Regions from separate parts of the Peribacillus sp. S4 genome, predicted to be linked through region 2. Evidence: riboswitches for the same ligand, from Rfam matches in the RefSeq annotation. Region 2 holds a riboswitch; the other holds the start of a gene.

Region 1 (7,660 bases), 1.4 Mb from region 2:
TTTGGAACATGGGCATTTCTAACAACTACAAAAGGGTTGATTGCCTGTCATCAAACCATGCTTAATCATACTGGCGACAAGGACCTGTATAAATTGCTTGTTGAAGTGATCGATCAAGGGAAACAGGAACATGACCAACTTGAATCATTATTAAAAGAAAATAACGTAGGACTACCTCCCTCACCACCTGAAAGGCCTAAAGCTAATTTGGAGGATATTCCCGTCGGGGCACGTCTTCAAGATCCTGAAATCTCCGCTTCAGTATCAATCGATATTAATGCAGGATTAGTTGCTTGCAGCCAAATGATGGGTCAATGCATCCGCGAAGATATTGCACAGATGTTTGCGCAATTCCATACCAACAAAGCTGCATTGGGTGCTGACTTCCTAAGATTGAATAAGGAAAAAGGATGGCTTGTCCCTCCTCCCCTTCATATCAATAAAACAAGTATGTAAATAGTAATGATAGATCCCCTTAATCATGTTTTGTAATCGAATCAACATGATTAAGGGATTCATTCCAAAAGGACGATTAAGGAATCATTACCATTGAAGACTTTCGATCAAGTGGCACTTTGTACATTGTTGACTATAATCATTTTTCACAAATTCATGGTTGCAATTCTCCCGAAAAATATTCAGCTCCCTTTTCAGCTGCTCCAATTGAGTTTCCAACTGTTTCATTTCAACTTTTATCTGGATTACCCGATTCATCGAATTCTCCCTCTCGTCGGAATCATTGATAGATTTCCCCATCCGTTTTCCTAAATTCATTCGCTTTTTCTTTAAGCCCTTCATCAATTACCGACTCAAAGCCCAGACCCTTTTCCTTCGCCAAATCACGGATGTCCTGAGAGATTCTCATACTGCAGAATTTCGGTCCGCACATTGAACAGAAATGGGCTGTTTTGGCACCTTCTGCCGGAAGAGTTTCATCGTGATATTCAACCGCCCTTTCAGGATCAAGGGAAAGATTGAATTGATCTCTCCAACGAAATTCGAATCTAGCCTTCGAAAGGGCATCATCCCGTTTTCTTGCCTGCGGATGGCCTTTTGCAAGATCAGCTGCGTGTGCTGCAATTTTATAAGTAATGACCCCTACCCGAACATCCTCTTTATTCGGAAGTCCCAAATGCTCTTTCGGTGTCACATAGCAAAGCATGGCCGTTCCAAACCATCCAATCATGGCAGCACCAATCGCAGAAGTGATATGGTCGTATCCAGGAGCTATGTCCGTCGTCAATGGTCCCAGGGTATAGAATGGTGCTTCTTGACAGACTTCCAGCTGTTTATCCATATTTTCTTTAATCAAATGCATCGGTACGTGACCGGGTCCCTCCACCATGACTTGAACATCGTGCTTCCAAGCAATCTTCGTCAATTCCCCAAGTGTTTCCAATTCCGCAAATTGTGCCTCATCGTTTGCATCTGCAATGGATCCCGGACGGAGACCGTCACCTAATGAGAAAGAAACATCATACGTCTTCATGATTTCACAAATCTCTTCAAAGTGTGTATAGAGAAAGCTTTCTTGGTGGTGGGCCAAGCACCATTGTGCCATGATGGAGCCTCCCCGGGATACAATCCCCGTAACTCGCTTTGCTGTCATTGGGATGTATCGCAAAAGCACACCAGCGTGTATGGTGAAGTAATCGACACCTTGCTCAGCCTGCTCGATTAATGTATCCCGGAATACTTCCCAATTTAAATCTTCCGCGACCCCATTCACTTTTTCCAATGCTTGATATATCGGAACCGTCCCAACAGGCACAGGTGAATTCCTGATAATCCATTCCCGCGTCGTGTGAATATTCTTTCCTGTGGAAAGATCCATTATGTTGTCTGCACCCCATCGTGTAGCCCAAGTCATTTTCTCCACTTCAGCTTCGATCGATGAACTGACAGCTGAATTTCCAATATTCGCATTTATCTTTACGTGAAAATTACGTCCGATGATCATGGGCTCACTTTCAGGATGGTTAATATTTGCCGGAATGATAGCCCGCCCGCTAGCTACCTCTTCCCTTACAAACTCAGGGGCTACATTTTCCCTGATCGAAATGAACTCCATTTCTGGAGTAATGATCCCTTTGCGGGCATAATGGAGCTGGGTTACGTTTTTCCCTTTCACCGCACGCAATGGTTTTCTTTTCAATCCCGGAAAAACTTCGGCATTGGATTGTGACTCCACTTTTCTATATCCGTTATCTTCCGGCTTTATTTCACGCCCTTCATACTCTTCAACATCTTCCCGTTCCAGAACCCAGCTGCGTCTAATCGGGGCAAGGCCTTTATGAATATCAATCGGATATTCTGAATCCGTATAGAAGCCGCTTGTATCATATACACGTAAAGGCGGATTCTCCTCTTCGCCGAATACCCCTGTCGTCGGACTTAGCTCAATTTCACGCATAGGTACTTTAATATCGGGTCTAGATCCCTCAACATACACTTTTTTACTTCCGGCAAAACTGGACATAATTGAAACGTTCATGTCATTTACTGAATTACTCTTCATGATTTCATTTCTCCTTTTTAAGTTCATTTAAAAAGGACAAAATCCAATCCATTTCGCACGAAAAAGCCAGGTCTCATATTTAAGACCCGGCTAACGTTAGTATGACTACAGAAATGACCAGTTGAAAGGTCATCGTTAAGTAGATTCTAACTTCCCCACGCTGGTATGAACCAGATCAGGTCCTGAGGGTTAAGAAGCTTAAGCGCTTCTCTCTCAGCCCAACTTTTATTGGACACCCCTAGTCTGAATAATTTAATTGATTACAGGGTAACTATATCTCACCCTTTTCATTCTGTAAATAATTTAAAAGACCTAGTATTTTCTCTGCAATCATCTAAAATTTGTTATTTGGAGGAGGACCGCCAATTAATTCCCCAGGCTCCCAAGGATAGGAAAAAGCTCCTCTAAATGCGTGATTTCGTAGGTTGGAATCACTTCATTCCGTTTCTTATCATGGCGATTTATCCAAACCGACTTTATGCCTACCCGTGATGCTCCAAGGATATCGGTCATTAAATTATCGCCGACCATCAATACTTCATCCTTATCTAGCTCCATGATTTCCAAAGCATGCTCAAAAATGGAGGCATCCGGTTTACCTCGTCCAAATGCGCCTGAAATCACGATTTGGTCGAAATAAGGAACCAGTTCAGGCGTTATTTCAAGTTTGGTATTTTGCAGCTCAGGAGATCCGTTCGTAAGCAATAGCAATTTGTACTTCCCTTTTAATTCATCCAGAACACGGAATGTTTCTTCATAGATAAATGGCTTTTTGCGTCTTTCGGCCGGGAAACGTTCTGCCAGTTCAAGCCCAAATTCCGGGTCATCGATCCCTAATGCCTTCAAGCCCCTCGTCCACGCTTCTTTCCGATAAGCCGGTACAATCCCGGCCATCTTCCGGAATTCATCATGATCATCCCGAAAATCCCCCCATAGTCCCTCAAATGGGTTGATTCCGATCATTTGAGTGAATGCATATGTATCGTAAGAAGAATAAAGATCACGTGCTTCCTTCCGCACCGCTTCTTCAAACTCGTCGACATTCAGACCATATTTCTCCTTGGCAACTTCGCATGTGGCCACAAAAGCCTCTTTTACACTTTTCTGATCCCATAGTAATGTATCATCTAAATCAAAAAAAACTGCCTTCAGCAAAATGTCCACCCCTCTTTCCCCAATATTGAATTCGTAAAAATTACACTATTACAATAATAAACCACAACCAATAAAAAAAGAATAACTATTCGGAAAATGCATGTCTCTTTCTTCGCAAAATGGCTTACCTTTTCCGGTGGGAACCATATATTCATTTCCCTTTTCCGCTTTCAAATACATACAGTTTTCCATTACTGGCAATCTTGAACTTTGGACCGGTGAACCCCCGTCGGATCAGCTCTTTCCTCATATATACCATGAGGGCGGCATGACTCACGATCAGAACATTCCTTTCCCCCTTTGCAAAGACTTCATCCAATACTTTATTGATTCTTTGCTCAGCAAACTTAATTTCCGCCCTTGTCTGCTTGTTGATCACCGAGCAGCAGCGAATCCAGATGGCCCAAAGGATGAACGGCAGCTTAATCCTTCCTCTCAGAGGGGGAGAAGGTATTTCCCGCAGCTCCTCCATCCGATGAACCGTGCCTGGAAAGATGTGTTCCGCTGTCTTGACGGCTCTCGACATATCACTGCAATAACATTCCTGCCATTCCTCCACGCCAAATAAAGTCGTTCCATAAATAATATCCGCTGCATCATAGTCCACAAACCATTGCTTCATATCATCCGCCGTCACAGCTTTCCCAGTAGGAAATTCATGTGCCACCTTAAAATGCCGTACCAAACCAATTTTCATATATTCTCCTTTTTATCTTTTAAAATATTCGTTTCTATTTCTTATAAAAGCCCTTAACAATATATTAACCTATGTAAAGCAATATAATAAATGCAAGTTGAAACCATTAACTGAGCGCCCCTTGTGTATGGTTAAAGGTTCTCACAGATTGTGTCACTGCAAGAATTTGATTATCATAAGGAAAAATATTATGGCCATATGTAAAAAAGAGAAAGCATATCGCCTTCTCCTTTCGTTTAATCTATGAATTGGAGTTCTGTTATCGTACATCTTTTCCTGAATTTATATTTCCCGCTCAAATCACTGAATTGATAATCATTTAGGGATTTTCCCAGTTGTTCCTTTAGTTTATCCGCCGTGATGGATTCCTCAACTGTCTCTTTCCAATTTGCATTTCCCATTATCTCTTCGAACGGAATGGTAGTCAGGACTTCATCATATATCTGGATGCTTTGATCGATGCCGAAGCTGCCATAGATACTGCCATTTTCATCGGCAAAGATATGCTCCGATTCCAATTCTTCCACCAATACTTCCAGATATCCCTTTGCCTTAACAGGCTTGATGGCAATCTCCGCTTCTGCCTTTACAGGTCCCAATCTTTTATCGATGATCTCTATCGTCAATTTAACGTGAACGGGCGGATAACCAAACCCTTCACAAAGTTCTGCTGCCGAGTTATATACCATCTGAACATCCTCCTTTTGTCACTATCATTATATAATATAAATACTCCATTTCCTTACCAAAAACCCTTATTCAAGTTCACTTGGCATATTCTCCTTCATCAATTGAAGGGTCAGTCGTCACATTTCCGGATTCCCCTGAAACGAATCCACCCATTATAGTAAAAAAATCAGTGTAAACCTGATTTCTTCGGTTCAAAGGCATAACTATCATTCATATTTCAAACCTCTTTTATACGTTTATCCATAATACACCATTAACTATTTATGAACATAACCAAAAAGTCCAATGCAACTCCATGCATTGGACTTTTTATGAGCTTCAGATTACGGCTTTAGCACCACTTTAATACATTCATCTTCATGATCGTTAAAGATTTGATAAGCCTCACTCGCTTTTTCGAGAGGGACTTTATGAGATATGATTTCCGTGGGGTCGAACTTTCCAGCCGTGATTTCATCAAAAAGCTTTGGCATGTAGTGAATGACTGGTGCTTGTCCCATTTTCAGGTTAATGTTCCGCTCAAATATATTGCCTAATGGGAACATATTATATTTCGAACCGTATACGCCAGTCAGTTGAATCGTGCCGAATTTACGTACGGCGTTAAGGGCAATCTCGATCGCACTTAACGTTCCACCCTGAAGTTTCAGCTTTTGCTCAATCGCCTCTATCGTCGATTTCTTCCCATCCATTCCCACACAATCTATGACTACATCGGCCCCGCCTGAAGTGATTTCCTTAATGTAGCTGCCCATATCGTTATATTCATCGAAGTTATACGCCTCTACCTTATTCATCCGTTTAGCCTTATTGAGTCTATAAGGTAGATTGTCGATGGCAATTACCCTTTTTGCTCCTTTCATCCAAGCGAACTTCTGAGCCATCAATCCAATCGGTCCACAGCCCAATATCGCTACCGTATCATCTTTATTGACGCCAGAGTTCTCTACACTCCAATATGCGGTTGGCAGCACATCGGACATGAACAAAAGCGACTCATCTTCTAGTTCGCATGACTCTGGGATGACAAACGGCATGAAGTTTCCATATGGTACCCTTAAATATTCTGCCTGCCCGCCTGGATAGTTCCCATATCGTTCCGTAAAACCAAAGTACCCGCCTGTATCCACCGCTTCATTAGGGTTGGAATTATCACATTGACTCTCCATATCATGTTCACAATAATAACAGTGCCCGCAAGAAATGTTGAAAGGCAGGACAACCCTGTCTCCTTTTTTCACCTTTGTCACTTCCGGACCCACTTCTTCGACGATGCCCATCGGTTCATGGCCAATGACATAATCTTTATGCGTCGGCAAAGCCCCCTGATATATATGGAGGTCGGACCCGCATATAGCTGTTGAAGTAACCCGGACGATAATATCATCCTTTTCCTGAAGTTTCGGATCTTCAACCTGTTTTACCTGTATATCTTTTGCTCCTTGAAAAGTTACAGCCTTCATAATCAACCTCCTAAAATTTTCTTGATTTATTTTATATACCCGTCCGAAAGACTACTAAGCCTATGGACATCTAATTTCCCCAAGAATTAATCGCCCATTATGCTGCACCTGGATACAAAAAAAAGCTCCGGAAACCGGAACTCACATTTGAAACCATTTATTTAGTAACTTTATTTCCATTATCTTTGTGCTTATACTCACTTAGTACCTCGTTGAACACATCGGGATAATTCGTAAACAGCCCCGTTGCACCCCACTCAAGCGCCTTTTTCATATCGGCTCTTTCATTTACTGTATATGGATGGAATTGGAGGTCATGGTTTCGAACCATCTTCACATATTGTCCGTCAACTTTACTGAAGTTTGGGCCAACGCCAACTGCATATTCCTTTATGGATTCCAATTCTTCATCGGAAATGGTTGCTTGGGTCTTGTATGAAAAAAGTTGCACAAGAGGTAACTTTGGATTCAAGTCATGAACCTTCATAAGGCTTTCTTTACTGAACGATTGTATTAATACATTGTTTGTACGGCCCTTCGAATCCACCATTTTATATTCTTCCAGAACCTGCAGAAGTTCTTCTTCCATCCCTGGATACACATCAGGGGACTTTGTTTCGATATAGTAATTGGCCTTCTTTCCAAACTTCTTAAAGACTTCTTCAAGAGTAGGGACCTTTAACCCTTCATATCCCTCTTTTGCCAATTGTGGATATTTTTCATTGAACCAAGTACCGGCGTCCAGTTTCTTAATTTCTGCCAGCGTTAAATCCTTCACAAGTCCAGTACCATTCGTTGTACGATCCACTTTTTCATCATGCATTGCTACCAATCTACCATCCTTGGTCATTTGAAGATCGATTTCTATGTAGTCGCCTTTCATTTGTTCTCCCATTTGATAAGCGGGAATGGTATGTTCAGGTGCATAACCAGAAGCTCCCCTATGTGCGACATTCACAATTTTCTTCTCATGAATAGATGAATTGGAATGATTTCCATTTGCAGCGGAGGCCCCCATTGAAGTAGCCTGCAATATAAAGGCCGCACTCATCATACAAAGACCGAATTTCTTTAGATTCGTTTTCATTTCCCTCTCTCCCTCCTATTATTACCATTATTTTAAAAGGGGAATGTGAA
Region 2 (7,660 bases):
CCGCTCTGCAAGTTCCCGAAGCGAAAGACTAGCAGAACTTGAATCAAAAGCTTTTAACACTTCAAATCCTTTTGCGACTGATTGGACGAAATAAGATGATTGTTCCGTTTCATTATTCATCTCGAACTTCCTCCTAAAAATAATGAAAATTTATAGTGAATTTTCAGCCTAATTGTTAGAAAAAACAAACAATTAGGTTGACTTCTTAACAAAAGATAATTATGATTATCCCAAGATACACTATATGTACAATGTGTACGTATAGTGTACACTTATGATCGCAATTATACAACTCTTATTTTTAATTTTTTTCAAAGAATATGTAAGGGATTACATTACGTGGAAGAGGAGGCTTTAAGCTACGTTGAATAAAATCATTACTGCATCAGAAGCTGTTTCGTATATAAAAGATGGAGACACCGTCGCTGTAGGAGGTTTTGGGTTGGTAGGATGCCCTCTTAACTTGGTGGAAGCAATGGCTGAACATCCAGTTTCCGATTTAACAATCATTAGCAATAACCTAGGGGAACCCGGAGGAAAAGGTCTAGGTAAGATTCTACTCCAAAATAAAATAAAAAAAGGGATAGGTTCATATTTTACGAGTAATATGGATGCCGTCCGTTACGTCAAGCAAGGTATGTTGGAAGTGGAGCTGGTTCCGCAAGGGACATTAGGAGAAAGGTTACGAGCAGCAGGTGCAGGTATAGGTGGATTTTATACTCGCACGTCAGCGGGGACACTTATAGGAGAAAATAAAGAATCACGCGTAATTAATGGAAAAGAATATGTTTTAGAGTTACCGTTATTTGCTGATGTGGCTTTAGTGAAGGCTAAAAAAGCAGATAGGTTGGGTAATTTAATCTATTCAAAAACAGCTCGGAACTTTAACCCTGATATGGCTAGTGCAGCAAAAATAACTATAGTTGAAGTGGAGGAGATTGTTGAAATGGGCAAGATATCTCCCGAGGAAATCATAACGCCTCATTTGTTCGTGGATTTTATAGTGGAAAGGAGAAATTGACCGAAGATGTCGACACTTACTCTTAAAGAAATGATAGCCAAAAGGGTTGCTATGGAAATAAAAGAGGGAACAATCGTCAATTTAGGGATCGGCATTCCGACCATGGTTGCTAACTATATACCCGAAAATAAATCCGTATACCTTCATACGGAGAATGGGCTCCTTGGAGTAGGTCCTTCGCCAGAGAAAGGGAAGGAAGACCCTGAAATCATAAATGCCGGGAAATTACCGGTCACCGCACAAAAAGGTGCTGCTTATTTTTCATCCTCCGAATCATTTGCGATGATTCGCGGCGGACATATTGATACAGTCGTTTTAGGAGCCCTTCAAGTCAGTGAAACAGGAGATTTAGCAAACTGGGCTGTACCGGGAAAGGATATTTTAGGAGTTGGTGGAGCAATGGATTTAGTCGTGGGTGCAAAGGAAGTCATCATTGCAACTCAGCATTGCACCAAAGAGGGCAATCCGAAAATTGTCAATCACTGCGATATTCCACTAACAGCCCAAGGTGTTGTATCGACATTAATATCTGAATATGCAGTTTTTCGATTTAAAGATAATGAAATGATTTTAGAAGAGTTAGACAAGGGGTGTACGATAGAGAAATTAAAAGAAATCACACCTGCAAATTTTATAATTTCACCAAGTTTGAAAGCGTATTCAGTCGAATGAATTAACAATCCGGAGGTATTATAATGGATCATGAATTTGTAATTGTTAGCGCAAACCGTACAGCCATTGGTAGAGTTGGCGGACGATTAAAAGAGGTGCCGGCTGGAAATCTAGCTGCAACAACCATTAAAGATGCGATTGAGCGTGCTGGGCTAGAACCTGAGCAGATCAATGAAGTGATTTTTGGTGAGGTACGGCAGTCCACTGAATCATCTAATCTAGCACGTGTTGCTGCATTAAGAGCTGGTATTCCCCATGAGGCCTCTGCTTTCACAGTAAACCGACTATGTGCTTCAGGCATTCAGGCTGTTGTATCGGGGGTTCAGCACTTAGCATTTAATCCGGATGATATTGTTGTTGCCGGCGGAGCGGAAAATATGAGTCGGGCCCCCATTTATTTAAGAAATTCACGATATGGAGAAGGAAATCCTTACCTTGTTGATTCTAATCTTGAAAATGGCCAGCAGCCAATCGAAGTTTTTGGAAAAGACTTAGGTATGGGGGTTACAGCTGAAAACGTTGCGGAAAAATATAATATTTCCCGTGAGGATCAGGATGCATTTGCTTTGGAAAGCCAGAATCGGGCAAAATTAGCAATTGAGTCTGAATCCTTTCAATCGCAAATTGTTCCGATTGAAATAAAAACTAGAAAAAACACATCGATTTTCCATATAGACGAGCACCCAAGGGACACAACCTTAGAAAAATTAACCCAATTGAAACCAGTCTTTAAAAAGGATGGAACTGTCACAGCGGGTAATGCCTGTGGCCGAAATGATGGAGCGAGTTCCTTAGTCTTAATGACTCGAGAAAAGGCTTCCAACATAGGTGTCAAACCTATTGCCAAAATCATTAACTGGTCTACAGCCGGTGTCGATCCACGATATATGGGAATCGGTCCAGTTCCCGCAATCGAAAAACTTTTGAAAAAAACTGGTCTGAAGATTGAGGATATTGGGCTGTTTGAATTGAATGAGGCTTTCGCTTCGCAATCACTTGCCGTGATACGTGAAGCGAAGCTAGATCCTGATAAAACCAATGTCAATGGTGGGGCTATCGCATTAGGTCATCCATTAGGGGCAACTGGAGCGATAATCATAACGAAATTAATTCATGAAATGCAAAAACGACAAGAAAGATACGGGATAGCGACTCTATGTATTGGCGGAGGTCAGGGCATGGCTATTTTATTAGAATTAGCCTAAGACGATTCTAAATGAATGAACTACATTAATTAAATATATTTTGGACATTTACGATCTGAGGAGGCATTACATGGAGACAGAACTTAATAAGCCACAGCTCAAAATTCCACCAGCTACGATGGGGGAAAAATTAAGACAGGTTGGACCAGGTATAGTTGTCGCTGCCACAGGTGTGGGAACTGCCGATTTGATAACATCTATCGTTATTGGAACGTCTTTTGGAATGACCTTTGTATGGGCCATTATTGTCGGTGCAATTTTGAAATACTTTTTAAATGAAGGTGTAGGACGCTGGTATTTGGCAACTGGACAAACCATGATTGATGGCTGGCATTCATTAGGGAAATGGGCAACAGGTTATTTTGGTATCTACTCAGTCATTTGGGGATTTATCTATGGAGCAGCTGCAGCATCGACTTCAGCATTGGCCATGCACGCCATGTTTCCAATCATGCCGCTTTGGGCTTGGGCTATCGTCCATTCGATTCTAGGCTTCGGTCTCGTTTGGACAGGCCGTTATCTGCTGTTTGAACGTGTAATGACAGTTTTAATAGGTGTTATGTTTGTAACGATTATCGGTACAGCGATTCTTTTCCTACCTAGCTTAGGAGATTTCGCAATCGGATTCGTTCCTAGAGTTCCAGAAGGCTCATTCATTTTAATGCTAGGCTTGATTGGTGGAGTTGGTGGAACAATCACCATGGCTTCCTATGGTTATTGGTTAAGTGAAAAAAGCTGGAGTGGAAAAGGTTGGATTTCCATGATGAGAACAGATACCAAGGTTGCCTATACATTAACAGCTATTTTTACATTGGCTGCATTGATAATCGGTGCTCAATTTCTAGCGGGTACAGGTGTCAGCATCCGTGATGATCAAGGGCTTATCCAACTTGCCGAAATGCTTGGGGCGGAGTTTGGCACACCTATGCGTTGGTTATTCTTAATTGCATTTTGGTCTGCAGCTTTCTCTTCCTTACTTGGAGTTTGGAATGGGGTTCCGTATCTTTTTGCTGATTTTGTCAAAACGATACGCAAGAAAAAGGCTCCAGGAAAACAGGCTGTATCAGAAACTGAACCTGCTTATCGTGCCTATCTAACCTGGCTGACATTCCCTCCGATGATTTTGTTTTATTTCGGAAAACCCGTCGAGTTAATCATCATATATGGAGCTTTAGGAGCATTATTTATGCCATTCCTGGCTATCTCCCTGATTTTATTATTAAATTCGAAAAAGGTAGATAAAGAGTTTAGGAACAAAGCGGTTCCTAATTTGGTTTTAACGGCTTGTCTCATCATGTTCGTCTATTTAGGGGTTAACGAACTTATTGAAATTTTTACGAAATAATAGGTAAAGGCTGTGGGGAATCTTCTTCCTGATAGCCTTTATTTTTCCCTTTAGCTGGTCAGTCTCACTTTCATAGGAAGGTTTTTTTACCCCCAAATCTCTTTTTCGCTGCCCCGTAAAAGCATATGTGCTTTACACCTTCACGGAAAAGCTGATGGTCATCGAAAATAATTATATTAAAGAAGGATTTCTAGCAAACATATTCAATCCAAAAGTAGCTGTGTTTTTAAGTTTTTTACCCTAATTTATATCCAGCAGACAAGCACATAGCTTTTACTTTAGAGTTTGGAATGGTATTTCTTTTATATGCCATTAATTAAAGAATTATATGCCTTCATGTAAAATGAAAAATTGAGAAAATCGATGAGATGATCTGTGTTCATTCCTTTAATGAAATATGGATCTATGATTTAGTGCATTTAACGGTAGTTTAAAATGGAGTTGCATTTTTTAGGCAGAAGGAATAGACTTGAATAAAATTTAATGTTACGGGAGTCTGTGGAATCAGGCTGAGAGTATGACTAACTGTTGTAGACCGTTTGAACCTGTTGGGTAATGCCAGCGTAGGGATTGTGACTAGAGGACCACTATGCACTTTGCTTACGCAAAGTGCTTTTTTATTTTCTATGAAAGGATGTATTCGAGATGAATCAACAGCAAGTCATAACCAATAATATTGTTCGCTATATGCAAAATGCATCGGATGAGGCATTCAATGAACAGGCCTTACAATTATTTTCTTATCAATACGATCATAATCTTCCCTACCGAACCTTTTGTTTTCAAAAAGGAAAGACACCAAGGGTTGTTAAGACATGGAGGGACATTCCGGCCGTTCCGATTAATGCTTTTAAAGAAGTCACGCTAAGCTCCATAGATCCCTCTGAAACAGAAGCTGTTTTCATGACTAGCGGAACTACAAAAGGAATTAAGGGCAAACATTATCATCCCACTTTGGAGGTGTTTGATAAGTCCATGATTTTAAATTTCAGGAAAAGATTTATGAAGGAAACGGAGAAAATACGCATGGGGATTCTTTTTCCAACCGAAATAGAAATGCCTAATTCTTCATTAGCTCGCTACTTGGGTCTTGGAATGCGTGAATTCGGTACGAAGGATAGCCACTATCTATTAAATGAAAGTGGAATTGATATGGACCGCTTGCTGGAGTACCTTGCGCATGCGGAAAAAACTGGGGAGCCTTATGCCCTTTTAGGCGCGAGTTTTAGTTTCGTACATATGATCGAAGAATTAGAACGAATGGGAAAGATCTTTAGTTTACCAAAGGGAAGTAAAATCCTTGATACGGGAGGATATAAGAATCAATCTAAGGAATTGGGTATGGATGAATTCTATCATATGCTTTCAACTCACTTGGGTGTAGACCGGTCAGGATGCATAAATATGTATGGGATGACGGAGCTAAGCACGCAATTTTATGATGACGGTAACGAGACTGTTCCTCCTGTAAAATCGGGACCGCATTGGATAAGGACTAGGGTGATCAATCCTTTAAGTGGGGAAGAGGTCCAAAAGGGCGAGCGGGGAGTACTTGTTCATTGTGATTTAGCTAATTATAATTCGGTCACTACCATCCTAACAGAAGATTTAGGGGTCGAGGTGGATGGTGGTTTTCTTTTATTAGGAAGAGTGCAGGGAACAGAGGCAAAGGGTTGTTCCATAGCGGTGGATGAGTTTTTAAAAGCTGCAAAGGGCGTTTCGGAATGAACGAGATTGCAGGATATATACCGGATATAGGGGATGAAGATTTTACAAAAAGGGTTTTAGTATTTAAGAGAAAGAATGAAGAAGTGGAAGTGGAGATTCCCCTTCTTACGATAGAACAGATGAATAAGGTTATAGAAAAAGTTAAAAGGGCGAGTGTTGAGATATTAAAGGCATTTACGACTGTGGAAATCATGGACATTATTGATAAAGCGATTGATAGATTACTGGATCGTCGTTCACCCTACCGTCAAAAGGCTGAACAGCTCCTGCCGATTATTACAGGGTATGATGAGGAAATAGTTCGTCTTGGTCTTACTATTTATTTGAAAAAATTCCGTAAACATGAACTCCAACGCTTTGTTGTTGAAGATTTAGGAAATCCCCTGATGCTTGATGACTTTCAACCTCGAATCAAAGGCGGGTTCTCTAAGGCAGTAGGGCCAAATCTAATCACCCATATTTGGTCGGGGAATGTCCCAGGTCTTCCTTTGTGGAGCTTCATCTCCGCTTTGCTTACCAAGTCAGGAAACATTGGGAAGGTCTCAAGTGCAGAGCCTTTGTTTGCGGGCTTGTTTGCCCGTTTGTTAGTGGAAATTGAACCTAAATTAGCGGATTGCTTTGCCATTGTTTGGTGGAAAGGGGGCGATGAAGAGCGGGAAACATGCATATTGGAACAAAGTGACGTTGTAGTAGGGTACGGCGGCAACGCTTCGCTTCAGTCTCTTCAAAGCCGAACGCCAATAACCACCAGATTTTTGGCTTATGGCCATAAAATCAGTTTTGGGTTGATCTCTCGCTTTAGCCTGGATTCACAAAAAGCTTTTGAAACTGCACGTCAAGCGGCACTTGATGTCATCCGTTATGATCAGCAAGGCTGCTACTCTCCCCATATTTTTTATGTCCAACATGGCGGCAATGTTTCGCCAAAAGAATTTGCGAGATATCTTGCACATGAACTTGAAAACATGGAAAAAAGATATCCTCGGCGGATCCTTTCAATGGAAGAGTCTGCAGCACTGGCATCGTGGCGTCAAAGAGAAGAGATGAGTGTTTTTTATGATTCCCAAAAAGAGGTATTGGGAAATGTAGCACATGATTGGACCGTCGTATACGAAGAAAAGGACATTTCCTTCACTCCAAGTAGTTTGAATCGAGTGATAAAAGTGATTGCCTTTGAAAAAATAGGGGACCTTATTCCTTCCATTGAGCCTCACCGTTCTTTCCTCCAAACCGTTGGTATAGCTGCAAACCCAAGAGAACTTTTTCATTGGGCCGAGTTATTGGGGGGAATTGGTGTAACGAGGTTAACGGCTTTGGGCAGTATGACGTCTCCCGAAGCTGGATGGCATCATGATGGCCGCTTTAATTTACTAGATTTGATCAACATGGTAGATATAGAGTCCTCTGCTGTAGTGGACAGTGAAAGATTTGCCCCTTATGTTGATTAGGAGGTAGTGGAATGGGGTTTTTGACAGTTAATGATGTGACATACAGCTATCAGGGCAAAAGGTCAGTTATCAATCGTGTAAGCTGGGAAATAGAAAAAGGGGAGTTTCATTGTTTGCTAGGGAAGAGTGGGTGCGGGAAAACGACGTTATTAAAGCTGGCAGCAGGCTTACTGCAGGTGGATACTGGAATTATTTCCCTGAAAGGGGACATCGTAATCAAGCCGTCTCCAGAAGCCGGATT

The links. Region 2 has a riboswitch for thiamine pyrophosphate ahead of ACJ9PY_RS10910 (long-chain fatty acid--CoA ligase). Riboswitches for the same ligand answer to the same signal wherever they lie in the genome.
Region 1: another riboswitch for thiamine pyrophosphate. It lies ahead of thiC (phosphomethylpyrimidine synthase ThiC); the one in region 2 lies ahead of ACJ9PY_RS10910 (long-chain fatty acid--CoA ligase).

The regions. Positions count from the first base shown of each region.
Region 1 covers NZ_CP175708.1:845,708-853,367, reverse strand. The annotation lists gene ACJ9PY_RS04120 (DUF3231 family protein) at 1-456, shown strand, start outside; gene ACJ9PY_RS04115 (hypothetical protein) at 544-714, opposite strand; gene thiC (phosphomethylpyrimidine synthase ThiC) at 737-2,518, opposite strand; TPP riboswitch at 2,654-2,768, opposite strand; gene ACJ9PY_RS04105 (HAD family hydrolase) at 2,885-3,673, opposite strand; gene ACJ9PY_RS04100 (histidine phosphatase family protein) at 3,825-4,370, opposite strand; gene ACJ9PY_RS04095 (hypothetical protein) at 4,607-5,059, opposite strand; gene ACJ9PY_RS04090 (zinc-dependent alcohol dehydrogenase) at 5,384-6,523, opposite strand; gene ACJ9PY_RS04085 (glycerophosphodiester phosphodiesterase) at 6,681-7,610, opposite strand.
Region 2 covers NZ_CP175708.1:2,285,519-2,293,178, forward strand. The annotation lists gene ACJ9PY_RS10885 (IclR family transcriptional regulator C-terminal domain-containing protein) at 1-120, opposite strand, end outside; gene ACJ9PY_RS10890 (CoA transferase subunit A) at 365-1,021, shown strand; gene ACJ9PY_RS10895 (3-oxoacid CoA-transferase subunit B) at 1,028-1,693, shown strand; gene ACJ9PY_RS10900 (thiolase family protein) at 1,717-2,898, shown strand; gene ACJ9PY_RS10905 (Nramp family divalent metal transporter) at 2,969-4,243, shown strand; TPP riboswitch at 4,722-4,831, shown strand; gene ACJ9PY_RS10910 (long-chain fatty acid--CoA ligase) at 4,889-5,971, shown strand; gene ACJ9PY_RS10915 (acyl-CoA reductase) at 5,968-7,419, shown strand; gene ACJ9PY_RS10920 (ABC transporter ATP-binding protein) at 7,431-7,660, shown strand, end outside.